Regions from separate parts of the Brevundimonas sp. LM2 genome, predicted to be linked through region 2. Evidence: predicted binding sites of a transcription regulator. Region 2 holds the regulator's gene; the other holds the start of a gene.

Region 1 (7,466 bases), 160 kb from region 2:
GCGACCGTAACCGTCACCGCCTCCGGGGGTTCCTGTGTCGGCTCGCCGTCACGCCTCCTCGAGCATCAGCACGCCGGGCGCGGACTTCAGCGCCCCGCGCAGCGCCCCGTCCAGACGATAGCGTCCAGGCAGACGCATCTCGACCTCGCGCCGCCCGTCCAGGGAGGCGATCAGGGTGATCTCGCCGCCCTTCCCGGCGGCCACCGCCCGCGCCAGCCGGGCCTGGATGGCGGCGGGATCGGTGGTGCGGGCCGAGACGTGAACGCGAAGGCCGACCGTCGAGTCGTCCACCAGGGTCTCCAGCTTCGAACAGTCGTCGCCGAAGAACCGCACCTCCCCGTCCGACGACTTGGCCCGGACCCGTACCATCAGGGCCGAGCCGACCTCCAGCAGGTCGCGGCATTTGCGCAGCTGTTCCGGCGGGAACAGGCATTCGAATTCGCCGGTCGGGTCCGAGAAGGTGACGAAGGCGAATTTCTCGCCGTTCTTGGCGCTGGCCCGCTCCTGACGGCGGCGCACCACCCCGGCCATCATGAAGGCGTCGTGGCCCTGTTCGGCCCGCTGCACCGCCTCGGCGACGAAGGTGATGCGCTTCCTGCGCAGCGCCCCCTCCATGTCCTCCAGCGGGTGGCCCGACAGGTAGAAGCCCACGGCCGACAGCTCCTGATCCAGCCGCTCGGGCCCGACCCAGGGTTCGACGCTCTTGAGCCGGGGCCGGGCCGCCCCCGCCTGATCGGCCCCGAACAGACTGACCTGGGACGAGGACCGGTCGGCCGCCACGCTCTGGCAATAGGCCATCAGGGTGTCGGCCTGTTCGAACAGCTGACGCCGGTTCGGGTGGATGGAATCGAAGGCCCCGGCCTTGGCCAGTCCCTCCAGCGCCCGCTTGTTCACGGCGCGCGGATCGACCCGCTCGAGGAAGTCGAAGATGTCGGCGAACCGCCCGCCGGTCTCGCGCACCTCGACCACGTGTTTCATGGCCTCCAGGCCCACATTGCGGATCGCCCCCAGGGCGTACAGCACGGCCCCCTCCCCTTCGCGCCAGGCGACGTCGAAATCGGCCGAGGAGGCGTTCACATCGGGCGCGCGCACCGGCACGCCGAACTTGCGCGCGTCCTGGTAGAAGACCGCCAGCTTGTCGGTGTTCGACAGATCCAGGCTCATCGAGGCGGCGAAGAACTCGACCGGGTGGTTGGCCTTCAGCCAGCCGGTTTGGTACGAAATCAGCGCATAGGCGGCGGCGTGGGACTTGTTGAAGCCGTAGCCGGCGAACTTGGCCACCAGTTCGAAGATGGAGTCGGACTGCGCCTCCGGCACGGACTTCTCGGACGCGCCCTTGATGAAGCGCGCCTTCTGGAAATCCATCTCCTCCTTCTTCTTCTTGCCCATGGCCCGGCGCAGCAGGTCGGCCTCGCCCAGGCTGTAGCCGGCCAGGACCTGGGCGATCTTCATCACCTGTTCCTGGTAGATGATGACGCCGTAGGTCTCTGACAGCGTCTCCTTCAGGGTCGGGTGCAGGTAATCGACCTCGGCCCGGCCGAATTTCCGGTCGATATAGGTGTCGATCATCTCCATCGGCCCGGGCCGGTACAGGGAGATCAGGGCGGTGATCTCCTCGATGGAGCCGCAGCGCATCTTGCGCAGGGTGTCGCGCATGCCCTGGGATTCCAGCTGGAACACCCCGACCGTCTGGCCCGAGGCCATCAGCTCATAGGTCCGGGTGTCGTCCAGCGGCAGCAGGTTGAAGTCCTGGGCCGCCCCGCGCCGCGACAGATAGCCGTGGGCCCGGTCCAGCACGGTCAGGGTCTTCAGCCCCAGGAAGTCGAACTTCACCAGGCCGGCGGGCTCGACCCATTTCATGTTGAACTGGGTGGCGGGGATGTCCGAGCGCGGGTCCTGGTACAGCGGCGTCAGCTCGACCAGGGGCCGGTCGCCGATGACGATGCCGGCGGCGTGGGTCGAGGCGTTACGGTACAGCCCCTCCAGCTCCAGCGCCGTCGCCAGCAGGGTCGCCACCGCCCGATCGGTGTCGCGCGCCTCGCGCAGGCGCGGCTCGATCTCGATCGCCTGGGCCAGGGTGGTCGGGGCGGCCGGGTTGTTGGGGATCATCTTGGCCAGACGATCGACCTGGCCCAGCGGCATCTGCAGCACCCGGCCGACGTCGCGCAGCACGGCCCGCGCCTGCAGGGTACCGAAGGTGATGATCTGGGCCACCCGGTCCTTGCCGTAGCGCTCCTGAACATAGGTGATCACCTCCTCCCGCCGCTCCTGGCAGAAGTCGATGTCGAAGTCGGGCATGGAGACCCGTTCGGGGTTCAGGAACCGCTCGAACAGCAGGCCGAACCGCAGGGGATCCAGATCGGTGATGGTCAGGGCCCAGGCCACCAGAGACCCCGCCCCCGACCCCCGGCCCGGTCCCACGGGAATGCCGTGCGACTTGGCCCATTTGATGAAGTCGGCCACGATCAGGAAATAGCCGGGGAAGCCCATCTGGGTGATGATCCCGACCTCCCACTCCAGCCGGGTCCAGTATTCGGACTCCGGCGCCGAGGGCGTCACCAGCCTCAGCCGCGCCTTCAGACCCTCGCGGGCCTGGTGCATGAGCTCGTCGGGCTCGGTGCGGCCGTCGCCGGTGTCGAACCGGGGCAGAATCGGCGGGTGGGTCTTGACCAGGAAGGCGCAGCGGCGGGCGATCTCGATCGTGCTGTCGCAGGCCTCGGGCAGGTCCACGAACAGGGTCCGCATCTCGGCGGCGCTGCGGAAGAAATGCTGGTCGGTGATGCGGCGGCGGTCTTCCTGGCCGGTGAAGGCCCCGTCGGCGATGCACAGCAGGGCGTCGTGCGACCGGGCCTGCTCGCGCCGGGCGTAGTGGACGTCGTTGGTGGCTACCAGCGGCGCGTCGTGGGCGTAGGCCCAGTCGACCAGGCCCCGCTCGGCCGCCGCCTCGTCCGGCAGGCCGTGGCGCTGCAGCTCGACATAGAAGCGGTCGCCGAAGGCCTCCGCCATGGCCGCCAGGGCCCTGGCCCCCTCGATAGGGTTGTTGTGGGCGAACAGGGGGTCAACCGGGCCGTCCGGACCGCCGGACAGCAGGATCAGCCCCTCGGACCGCGCCACCACCTGGCTCCAGGCCACGTTCGGCTCCTCGTCGCCGGCGTCCAGATAGGCCGACGACGACAGGGCGCACAGGTTGCGCCAGCCGGCCTCGTCCTGACAGATCAGCACCACGGTCGGCACCTTGGCCCAGCGCTCGGACCGCCTGCCGCCGATCCCGGTCACCGGCAAGGCACAGGCGATCAGGGGTTGAACGCCCACGGCCTTGGCCGCTTCCGAGAACTCCAGCGCCCCGAACAGATTGACCCGGTCCGCCACCCCGACCGCCGGCATGCCCGCGTCCGCCGCCAGTTTGCCGACCTTGCCCGCCTTGATCGCGCCTTCCAGCAGCGAATAGGCCGAGCGGACCCTCAGGTGGACGAAACCGGTCTGGACGGGGGCGTCGGTGATGGCCTGAACCTCGATGTCAGGCCGGAGGCGACTCATCTCGCCAACAGGGCGACCTGCCACACCATCCAGACAATGCCGCTGCACGATGCAAGCGACAGACCCTCTCGAACCACCCGTGTCATCGGCTTATCCCCAGATTGCGTGTTCCGGCATTGTTCTATGTTGGCTTTTTGTTCTCGTCAACAGCCTGTGAATGTGAGGCGACGGCGGCTGTGCAAATGTCTAGGATCGACCCCTGCGCATCGCCCTTCCGGCGGCGCCTGTCTGGAGTATCGGCCATGGCCAAGGGTCAAGTGAAGTCGAACAAGGAAACCCGCAAACCCAAGGCCGAGAAGCCCAAGCCGGCCGTGTCGGTGGGGACCTCGCCCTTCACCCAGCCGCCCGGCAAGAAATAGGGCGTCGCGCGCGGGGGTGAACTACCCCCGCGACCGCTCCACCGTGTCGACCGACGGGTTGGCTCGGAGCGCCGCCATGATGCTGGTGGCGTGTTTGGCGTCGGCCACCTCGACGTCCAGGTCCAGGTCGAAGAAGTCGGACTGGCGGTGCGCCATCCGCAGGTTCAGGATATTGCCGCCGGCCTCGCCGATGACGGTGGCGACCTGACCCAGGACGCCGGGGGCGTTCTTCATCGTGGCCCGCAGCCGCGCCATGCCCACCGCTCCCTGTTCGGCCTGGGGCGTCCACTGCAGATCCTGCCAGACGCTATCGTCGTCGGCGAAATCGGCCAGGCGCTGGCAGTCGATGACGTGGACGGTCAGGCCCTTTTCCGGCTCCAGGATGCCGACGATGCGGTCGCCGGGCACGGGGGTGCAGCAGGCCCCGAAATGGATGCTGACGCCGGGGGTCAGGCCGCCGCCGCGCACGAACAGACGGGCCTTGTCGTCGGCGATCTTCTTGCGTTCCTGGCCCAGGTTCAGCGTGCCCTTCAGGGCCGGGAACAGCATCTCCACGACCTTGTTGGCCGGCAGGCGACCGCGGCCGATGGCGTCGAACAGGTCTTCCTGGGTGCCGGTGGCCAGGGTCTCGACCACGGACTTCAGCGACACGTCGGCCAGGGCCTTGCCGACCCGGATCAGGGCCTGCTCCAGCGTCGTCTTGCCCAGTTTGTAGAACTCCTCGCGTTCGGAGGAGCGGATGTGGCGGCGGATGGCCGAACGGGCCCGGCCGGTGACGGTCAGGCTGCGCCAGTCGGCCGGGGCCTCGCGCTTCTTGCCGCGGATGATCTCGACCACGTCGCCGTTCTGCAGCGCGGTGCGCATCGGCTTCAGCTCGCCATTGATCTTGACGCCCACGGCCGTGTCCCCGACCTCGGTGTGGACCGAATAGGCGAAGTCCAGCGCCATGCCGCCGCGCGGCAGGGTGATCAGCCGGCCCTTGGGCGTGAAGACGAAGACCTGATCCAGGTACATCTCCAGCTTGGCGTGCTCGACCCAGTCCTCGCCCCCCTCCCCGTGCTCGATCACCTGGACGAGGTGGCGCAGGTTCTGCAGGGGGTCGCGGCCGCCGTCCTTCTCCATCGCCTCCTGGTCGAAGCCATAGGACTGGTTCTTGTAGGCCCAGTGGGCGGCGACGCCGTCCTCGGCCACCCGGTCCATGGCCTCGGTGCGGATCTGCATCTCGATGCGCAGGCCGCCGGGGCCGACCACCGTGGTGTGCAGCGAGCGATAGTTGTTCGACTTGGGCGTGGAGATGAAATCCTTGAACCGCTCGGGCACCATCGGCCACGACCGGTGGATGACGCCCAGCGCGCGGTAGCAGTCGTCCTCGACCTCCAGCAGCACGCGGAAGCCGTAGATGTCGGACAGGGAGGAAAAGCCCACCGACTTGCGCTGCAGCTTCCTCCAGATCGAATAGGGCGTCTTCTGCCGGCCATAGACTCGGGCCTTGATCCCGGCCTCGCTCAGCACCTGCTGGATCTCGGCGGCGACACCCTCTGTGGCGTGGCCGTGCTCGAGCTTCAGCGCCTCCAGCCGCCGCTCGATGGCGGTGCGGGCCGTGGGGTTCAGATGCTCGAACGCCAGCTCTTCCAGCTCCGACGCGATCGAATGGATGCCGATCGACCGGCCCAGCGGCGCATAGACCTCCAGCGTCTCGCGGCTGATCCGCTCGCGCTTCTCGGGCTTGACGTATTTCAGCGTCCGCATGTTGTGCAGACGGTCGGCCAGCTTGACCAACAGGACCCGCACGTCGCGGCTGATGGCCAGGATGAATTTGCGCAGGTTCTCGGCCTGGCGGGTGTGCTCGGCCTGCAGCTCAAGGCGCGACAGCTTGGTCACGCCCTCGACCAAGACGGCGACCTCCTCGCCGAACATGCGGGCGATGTCGTCGCGCGTGGCCGAGGTGTCCTCGACCACGTCGTGCAGCAGGGCGGTGACGATGGTGGCCGTGTCCAGCCGGTAGTCGGTCAGGATGCCCGCCACCTGGATCGGATGGGCGAAATAGGGGTCGCCCGAGGCCCGCAGCTGCGAGCCGTGCATCTTCATCGCATAGACATAGGCCCGGTTCAGCAGGGCCTCGTCGGCGGTGGGATCATAGGCCTTGACCGCCTCGATCAGCTCGAACTGGCGCAAGACCGGAATGCGTTTCGCCGCCGGCACGGATGCGGGCGGCGATACGACGTCATTGGCAATGGGGGTCGGCGGCGGGGTCGGACCGGACCGCGCCGGGAGGATGGTGATACCGTTGGCGGGTTGAGCCGTCAGTACCGCTCCTCCTGACCGCCGTCCCGGTCGCTCTGCAGCGCGCGGATCAGTTCGGCCTCGGCCATGTTCATGTGTTGCGGCTCGGCCAGCAGACCGACGATCTCCGCCTCGTCTTCGGCTTCGGTGCGCTCGTCGACGCGCTGCAGGGCGACGATGACCGTTTCCAGCAGCTCGGCGGGGACCACCGTCTCGTCGGCGATCTCGCGCAGGGCGACGACGGGGTTCTTGTCGTTGTCGCGATCCAGGGTCAGGGCCGCGCCGTTGGCGATCGCGCGGGCGCGGTTTCCGGCCAGCAGGACCAGACCGAACCGGTTCGGCACCTTCTGGATGCAATCTTCGACAGTGACGCGAGCCATTCAGAATCCTCGGGCGGCGGGGAGAACCGCGTTGCATACAGATGGAGAGCCGTTTGTGCAACGCCAGAGGGGCCGGAATAGGGTTTTCAGGCCAATGGGCGCGCATCCCGACCCACCTGTGCCGCGCTCAGCAGGGCTGTGGCCGTCTGGCCGGCGACAGGATGCACCCAATCCGGCGCGATCTCCGCCAGCGGCCCCATGACGAAGCGCCGCTCCGCCGCGCGCGGGTGCGGCAGAATCAGGCCGCCGCAGTCCCCCTGTTCCCGCCCATAGGCGATCAGGTCCAGGTCCAAGGTCCGGGGGGCATTGAGCGCCGTGCGGCGGCGCCCGAACGCCTCCTCGATCCGGCCCAGGGCCGCCATCAAGGCATGGGGGTCGTGGGCGGTGCGGACCAGAACCACGCCGTTCAGGAAGGGCGGATCGTTCGGGTTGGGCCAGGCCTGGGACGCCCACCAGGACGACCGGGCGACCACATCGATCCCCTCCGACCGGAATCGTGCCAGGACCGCCTCGAGCGCCTCGCGGCAGTCGGCCCAGACCCCCTTGTCATTGCACCCCAGCGCGACGAAGACGGCCTCGTCCAGACCCTGAGGGCCGTCAATGTTGACGAGGCCCGCCTGGGTGTCCGAGGTCGATGTTTCCGGAGTGATTCCCATGACGTCCTGTCCGAACGACGGCCGCCTTCGCCGGCCATCGAACCTGATCGAGTATGACACGGCGGTGATCGGGGGCGAAGAGGCCTCGTCGATCCGCGCGAATGGGCTCCCGGCATGACAGATCGACCGGATCCCGAACCGCCGCGCGACTGTCCGCTGTGCCCGCGCCTGGTCGCCTATCGCGCCGAGAACCGGCGTCAGAACCCCGACTGGTGGAACGGCCCGGCCCCCTCGTTCGGCGACCCCGACGC
Region 2 (7,466 bases):
GCACGGTCGAGGTCGAGGCGTTCTGCTCGTGGTCGGCGTGCAGGGTGAAGATCCGGTCCATGGCCTTCGCCATCTTGGGATCGACGACGTAGTCCTCGGCCGGCACGGCGAAGCACATGCGCAGGAAGTTCTCGGCGTAGTTCAGGTCATTGCGGGGCGACACGAAGGGCTGGCCGATGTGATATTTATAGGCCCGGGCGGCGATCGTCGGCATCTTGGCGATCAGGCGGATAGCTGAGATGTCGCGCTGTACCGGATCATGGATGTCCAGGCTGTCGTGGTAGAAGGCCGACAGGGCCCCGACGGCACCGACCATGATCGCCATCGGGTGGGCGTCGCGGCGGAAGCCGTCGAAGAAGCGGTCGAACTGGGCGTGCAGCATGGTGTGGCGCGTGACCACGTTCTCGAATGCCTCGTATTCGGCTGCGGTCGGCAGTTCACCCTTCAGCAGCAGGTGGCAAACCTCGATGAAATTCGACTGGGAGGCCAGCTGTCCGATCGGATAGCCGCGGTGAAGAAGCACGCCCGCGTCGCCGTCGATGAACGTGATGGCGCTCTCGCAGGCGGCCGTGGAGGTGAAGCCCGGGTCGAAAGTGAAGGCGTCGGTGGCGGCGTACAGCTTCCGGATGTCGATGACGTTGGGACCGGTGGAACCCGCCAGCACGGGCAGGTCGACCGATTTGTCGCCATAGGTCAGGGTCGCCGAGCCGGCGGAGTTGGAAGCTTCAGTCATCAGGCGCCCTTGCGAAGGTGTTCGGACCGGACGGGAAGACCCGGGCCGCGATGGTGATCCGCGATCATCTAGTCTGTTGCAACGCATCATCCAAGCGCCCCAGCGCCTCATCGCGTCCGAGGGCCGCCAGGGTCTTGGCGATGTCGGGCGAGACGCCGTCGCCGGTCAAGGCGGCTCGGACGGCCGGACCGATCTTGCCGAAGCCGACCGCTTCCTCTTCGGCGAAGGCCTTGAGCTCGGCCTCCAGCGCGAAGACGTCCCAGCTGGCGAACAATCGCAGCCGGTCCCGCAGGCGCGCGATGCGCTCGCCGGATTCCCCCACGAGCAAAGGCAAGGCCTTCTCGAAGATCGTCAGGGGCCTCTGGCGCAGGACGAAGCCGGTCTGATCCGCGAGTTCAAGCGCGGTCCGGGCCCGGTCCTTGACGAAAGGCATCGCGCGCAGAAGGCGCACCTCATCATGCTCGGCCAGGGCATGGCCGCGCGCCAGATGGATATCCAGCACCACCTTGGACAGGCGATCGTCGTCGGCCAGGCGGATCCAATGGGCATTGACGTGGGCCAGTTTGTCGAAGTCCAACCGGGCCGGGGCCTTGCCGACGCCGGCCAGGTCGAACCATTCGCGCGCCTGGTCGTCGCTGAACAGTTCGTCGTCGCCGTGGGCCCAGCCCAGGCGGGCAAGGTAGTTGCGCATGGCCTCGGGCAGATAGCCCATCTCGGCATATTCATGGACGGCCTGGGCCCCGTGGCGCTTCGACAGTTTCGCGCCGTCCGGCCCGTGGATCAGGGGGATGTGGGCGAAAGTCGGCCGGACCCAGTTCAGCGCGTCGTAGATGAGGGACTGACGCGCGGCGTTGTTCAGATGGTCGTCGCCGCGGATGACATGGGTGACGCCCATGTCGTGGTCGTCGACGACGACGGCCAGGTTGTAGGTCGGGGCCCCGTCGGAGCGGAGCAGGACCAGGTCATCCAGATCATCATTGCCCCAACTGACCTCGCCCTGCACCGCGTCGGCCACGCCCACACGGCCGGGAAGGGGGCGGCGAAAGCGCACGACGTGCGGTAGCGACAGGTCGTCGACGGTCGGTTCGCGGTCGCGCCAGGGGGACTCGAAGGTCCGGCGCTCGGCCTTGGCGGCGTCACGCAGCCGGCCCGTCTCCTCGGCCGAGGTGAAATCGCGATAGGCCGCGCCGCGCTCCAGCAACTGATCGACCACCTCGCGGTGGCGATCGGCGCGGGCGTGCTGGAACACCGGCTCCTCGTCGGCGAACAGTTCCAGCCAGCTGAGGCCGTCGAAGATCGCCTTGACGGCGTCGTCGGTCGAGCGCTCGCGATCGGTGTCCTCGACCCGGACCAGGAATTTGCCGCCGCGGCCCTTGGCGTAAAGCCAGTTGAAAAGCGCCGTTCTTGCACCGCCTATGTGCAGGGAACCGGTGGGCGAGGGGGCGAAGCGGGTGACGACGTGGGGGTCGGAAGAGGAGGTCATGAGGGGCGTGTCCGGACGGGCGGCCCTTATACCGCCGGATGCCGCAAAGCCCAGCCCGCGCGAAAGGGTCGTCACCTGGGTCGTCGACGAGGTGCGGGCGCAGGCGCTGCGCTGGCGGCTGCTGGCCCCGGTGGCGTTCGGCGGCGGGGCGGGGCTCTATTTCGCTCTGAAGAGCGAGCCGCCGCTGTGGCCCCTGATGCTGACGGCTGCCTTGATGCTGGCGCTCTGGCTGGGTGCGAAGCGGCGGGGGCTGGGACGGCGGTTCAGTCTGCCGCTGATGCTGCTGGCTTGCATGGCGTGCGGCCTGGCGGGGGCCAAGCTGCGCAGCGACCGGGTGGCCGCTCCGATCGCCCCGGTCCTCACCGCGCCGACCGTGATCGAGGGCTGGGTGGTCGATGTCGACAGCCCGGGCGACCGGGGGCATAGGGTCGTCGTGGCCCCGGTCCGGATCCGGGGGCTGGCCCCGGAGGCGACGCCGATCCGGGTGCGCGCGACCGTGCAGGGCGCGCCACCGGCGCCAGGGACCGCGATCCGCCTGTTCGCCATCCTCAATCCGCCGCCGCCGCCGGCCAGCCCGGGTGCCTATGATTTCGGCCGGGGGGCCTGGTTCGAGCGGATGGGGGGAACGGCCGTCGCCCTTGGGGAGACGCGCCCGGCCGTCCTGCCCCTGCCGCCGTGGCAGTTGCGGATGGCGATGCGGGTCAACGCCGCCCGATTCGGCCTGGCCCAGCGGATCGTCGACCGGCTGGGGGCGCGGACGGGCGGGATCGCGGCGGCCATGACGACGGGGCACGAGACCTGGATCCAGCGCGAGGACCTGGACGCCATGCGCGATTCCGGACTGGCGCACATCCTGTCGATCTCGGGCCTGCACATGGCGATCGTCGGCGGGTTCGCCTTCTTCCTGGTCCGGTTCGGGGTCGCCGCCTGGCCTTTTCTGGCGCTGCGGGTGTCCGGCAAGAAGGTGGCGGCGGTCGCGGGTCTGATCGCGGTGTGGAGTTATCTGGTGCTGTCGGGGTCGCCGGCCCCGGCCGAGCGGGCGGCGGTCACGGCGTCGATCGCCTTTGCCGGCATCCTGCTGGATCGGCCGGCCATCAGCATGCACGGGCTGGCGGTGGCGGCCATGGTGGTGCTGATGCTGCAACCGGAGGCCGTCGTGACGCCGGGCTTTCAGATGTCGTTCGCGGCCACGGCCGCCCTGGTCGCCCTGGCCGAGGCCTGGCCGCCCCGGACGCGCGAACTGTCTGTGCCCTGGCCCATCGCCATGGCGCAGTCGGCGCGGCACTGGCTGGTCGTGGCGGTGACGGCCAGTGCCGTGGCCGGGGCCGCGACCGGGCCGTTCGCGATACAGCATTTCAACCGGACCGCCGTGTTCGGCCTGATCGCCAACCTGGCCACCGCCCCGATCGCCGACTTCGTCCTGATGCCGGCCCTGGCGCTGGGCGTCCTGCTGGGGCCGGAGGGGCTGGGCGCGCCCTTCCTGTGGGTGGCGGGGCAGGGCGTGGAGGCCATGCTGGCGGTGGGGCACTGGACCGCCGGCCTGCCCGGCGCGGTGCGGACCATCGCCAGCGCGCCGGACGATGTGCTGCCGATCTCCTTCCTGGGCGTGCTGTTCGTGGCCCTGTGGGAGGGGCGGCTGCGTTGGCTTGGGTTGCCGTTCGTGTGCGCCGTGCTGCTGTGGCCGCGCGCGCCGACGCCGACGGTCTGGATCGGCGATGGCGGGACGAATGCGGCCTATAGCGAGGACAAACGAGCGGTCATCGTGCGGCCCGGCGTGCGGACCTTCGCCACCGACCTGTGGTCACGGCGGCGCGGTCTGACGGCGACGAATCGCGGCGAGGACGGCTGGGTCTGCGAGCGTTATGCCTGCGCGCCGGGGACCGGGACGGATGCGCCCATCGCCCTGTGGTGGGGCCAGACCGCGCCGGGCCTAGAGGCGCTGGCGGACCTGTGCGCCTCGGCTCCCCTGGTCAGCGTGCGGGCGACGGTGACGGTCCTGCCGGAGGAGTGCGCCGACACCCTAGTGCTGGACGGCGTTGATTATGCGCGGGGCGGGGCGGTTGAGCTGTGGCAGACGCCGCAAGGCTGGCGGGCGGTCTGGTCGGCGGAGGCGAGGGGCGACCGGCCGTGGAGCCGCGTTGGCGATCCGGACGCAGCTGACGTGCCATAGACACGCCTTTTGGAGCGCGGGAATTTCAGCCTCCACTCATCCCGGCGAAAGCCAGGATCCAGTGCTGGCGCGGGGCACGGCCTGGACCGCCTTCGCAACCAACCTCCGACGTGGAGCGCCCAAAGGACTGGGTCCCGGCTTTCGCCGGGATAGGCGGGGAGGAAAAGCGGGCTCTTTGCTCCTCCGCCGGGATCAGCGGAGCCGGGCGTGCCGTCAGTGATACTGGCGGATCAGGCCGACCAGCTTGCCCTGGACCTCGACCTGGTCGGGGCCGAAGATGCGGGTCTCATAGGCGCGGTTGGCGGGCTCCAGGGCGATGGAGTTGCCCTTGCGGCGCAGCCGTTTGAGGGTGGCTTCCTCGCCCTCGACCAAGGCAACGACGATCTCGCCGGAGGAGGCGGTGTCGACGCGTTTGATGACCACCAGGTCGCCGTTGAGGATGCCGGCCTCGATCATCGAATCACCCTCGATCTCGAGCATGTAGTGCTCGCCCGCGCCCAGCATGGCCTCGGGCACCGAATAGCGGCCGTGGTCCTGCTGGATGGCCGCGATGGGCACGCCGGCGGCGATCTTGCCGACCAGCACCAGTTCGCGAGTGTCGTTGGCGGGCTCGACCGGGCGGGGTCGTCCGCCGCCCTCGATGACGTCGGGGCGGAAGGGGGCACGGCCCCGGACCGGTCCAGTCGTGGCCTGTTCCGGGAGTTTGACGACCTCGAGCGCCCGAGCGCGGTGGGCGAGACGGCGGATGAAGCCGCGTTCCTCCAGCGCCGTGATCAGCCGATGGATACCCGACTTGGACGCCAGGTCCAGCGCCTCCTTCATCTCGTCGAACGAGGGGGAGACGCCGGTCTCCTTGATCCGTTCATGGATGAACATCAGGAGTTCGTGCTGTTTTTTGGTCAGCATGGTGGGGATCGCCCTCAGAACAAGTCGTGAACCGTTGTCGATGTTCTGTAAGTGTTCTTGCCTAATGTCAACTTAACGGTGGCCGGCGGTTTTTCACGTGCATTGCGGCCCCGCTTGGCCTCTCATCCACGGGTCGCGAGCGTCCCCGTGCCGGGAGACCGCGCCCTTATGGAGCGCACCGTGCGCATCGCCATCCTCACCTTCGACGGCTTCAACGAGCTGGATTCCTTCATCGCCGCCGGCATCCTGAACCGGATGCGCGCCAAGGGCTGGGAGACGCGCATCGCCGCTCCGACGCTGGAGGTGACCTCGATGAACGGGGTCACGATCCAGCGGCAGGAGCCGCTCGAATATGCGGCCGAGGCGGACGCGGTCCTGATCGGCAGCGGCATTCGTACGCGCGAGGTCGCAGCCGACCCGGCGATGCTGGCGCGAATCACGCTCGATCCAGCGCGCCAGCTGATCGGGGCCCAATGTTCGGGCACGCTGCTGTTGGCGAAATTGGGGCTGATCGGCCGGCTGCCGGCCTGCACCGACTTGACCACCAAGCCCTGGGTGATCGAGGCCGGGGTCGAGGTGCTCGACGCGCCGTTCGTAGCGCATGGCAATGTCGCCACCGCGGGGGGGTGCCTGGCGTCGCAATATCTGGCGGCCTGGACCATCGCGCGGCTGGCCTCGCTGCAGGACGCCGAAGAGGCGATCCACTATGTCGCCCCGGTGGGAGAGAAGGCGGCCTATGTCGACCGGGCGCTGGGCGTCATCGCGCCGTTCATGGAGCAGTCGCTGGCCGCCTGATCTCAGGCCAGCAGAGTGCGCGTCGCTTCTTCCACATCGCTCTGACGCATGAGAGATTCTCCAACAAGGATCGCGCGTGCACCCGCCGCCGCGACCTCGGCCACGTCGGCGGCCGTGAAGATGCCGCTCTCGGCGACCAGCAGGGCACCGGAGGGAGCCATGGCGGCGTAGCGGGCGGTGGCCCCCAGATCGACTTCGAAGGTGCGCAGCGACCGGTTGTTGATGCCGATCAGGTCGCCGCCCAAGGCCACGGCGCGGGCCATCTCGGCCTCGTCGTGAGTCTCGATCAGGGCGTCCATGCCGAATCGACGCGCCTCGGCCAGCAGGTCGGCGGCGAGGGCGTCGTCGACCATCGACAGGATGATCAGGATGGCGTCGGCGCACAGGGCGCGGCTTTCGGCCACCTGCCAGGGATCGACCAGGAAGTCCTTTCGCAGACAGGGCAGGGCGGTCGCGGCGCGCGCGGCGCCCAGATAGGCGTCGTGGCCCTGGAAGCTGGGCTCGTCGGTCAGGACGGACAGGCAGGTCGCGCCGCCCACCTCATAGGCGCGGGCCAGGGCCGGTGGATCGAAGTCGGCGCGGATCAGGCCCTTGGACGGGCTGGCCTTCTTGATCTCGGCGATCAGGGCCGGACGGCCGTCGTGCGAGCGGCGGCGCAGGGCCGCCAGGAAGCCGCGCGGCATGCCGGCGACCAAAGCCAGAGATTCGACCTCGGCCAAGGGGCGGGCGGCCTTGCGCTCGGCGACCTCGACCCGCTTGTAGGCGGCGATCTGTTCCAGGATGTCGGTCATGTGGCCTCGACCGGTTCGGGGGCCGAGGTGACGGCGGCCAGGGTCGTCAGAGCGGTGCGGGCGGACCCGTCATCGATGGCGCGGGCGGCCAGGGCCACGCCCTCTTTCAGGTCGGCGGCGTGGTCGGCGACGATCAGGGCGGCGGCGGCGTTCAGCAGGACGACGTCGCGATAGGGTCCGGCGGCCCCGTCCAGCAGGGCGGTCAGGGCGGCGGCATTGGTCTCGGCGTCGCCGCCGCGCAGGGCCGCGAGGTCGGCGCGGGGCAGGCCGGCGTCCTCGGGGGTGACGGTGAAGCGGTGGACGGCACCGTCCTTCCATTCCGCGACCGCGGTCGGGCCGGTCGTGGTCAGTTCGTCCAGGCCTTCGCCGTGGACCGTCCAGGCCCGGGCGGCCCCCAGATTGCCCAGCACCTGGGCGAGCGGCTCGAGCAGCCGCGGATCATAGACGCCCATGACCTGACGCCGCGCCAGGGCCGGGTTGGACAGCGGCCCGAGCAGGTTGAACACGGTACGGAAGCCGATCTCGGCGCGGATCGGCCCGACGTGGCGCATGGCCCCGTGATAGTGGGGGGCGAACAGGAAACAGATC

Evidence for each region. Region 2 encodes LexA, which represses DNA repair genes until DNA is damaged. Its sites were predicted from a motif close to ATGTTCNCNANNTGTTCT; they were not measured.
Region 1: the regulator LexA is predicted to act here: its motif matches at 3,661-3,678, upstream of dnaE (DNA polymerase III subunit alpha).

Annotation. Positions count from the first base shown of each region.
Region 1 covers NZ_CP019508.1:2,275,343-2,282,808, forward strand. Annotated here, with positions in the region: gene dnaE (DNA polymerase III subunit alpha) at 49-3,501, opposite strand; gene BZG35_RS18225 (hypothetical protein) at 3,780-3,896, shown strand; gene BZG35_RS11255 (bifunctional (p)ppGpp synthetase/guanosine-3',5'-bis(diphosphate) 3'-pyrophosphohydrolase) at 3,918-6,080, opposite strand; gene rpoZ (DNA-directed RNA polymerase subunit omega) at 6,200-6,559, opposite strand; gene folK (2-amino-4-hydroxy-6-hydroxymethyldihydropteridine diphosphokinase) at 6,646-7,215, opposite strand; gene BZG35_RS11270 (uracil-DNA glycosylase) at 7,330-7,466, shown strand, end outside.
Region 2 covers NZ_CP019508.1:2,119,611-2,127,076, reverse strand. Annotated here, with positions in the region: gene gltA (citrate synthase) at 1-733, opposite strand, end outside; gene gltX (glutamate--tRNA ligase) at 798-2,216, opposite strand; gene BZG35_RS10450 (ComEC/Rec2 family competence protein) at 2,215-4,386, shown strand; gene lexA (transcriptional repressor LexA) at 4,600-5,292, opposite strand; gene BZG35_RS10440 (DJ-1/PfpI family protein) at 5,473-6,087, shown strand; gene trpC (indole-3-glycerol phosphate synthase TrpC) at 6,090-6,878, opposite strand; gene trpD (anthranilate phosphoribosyltransferase) at 6,875-7,466, opposite strand, start outside.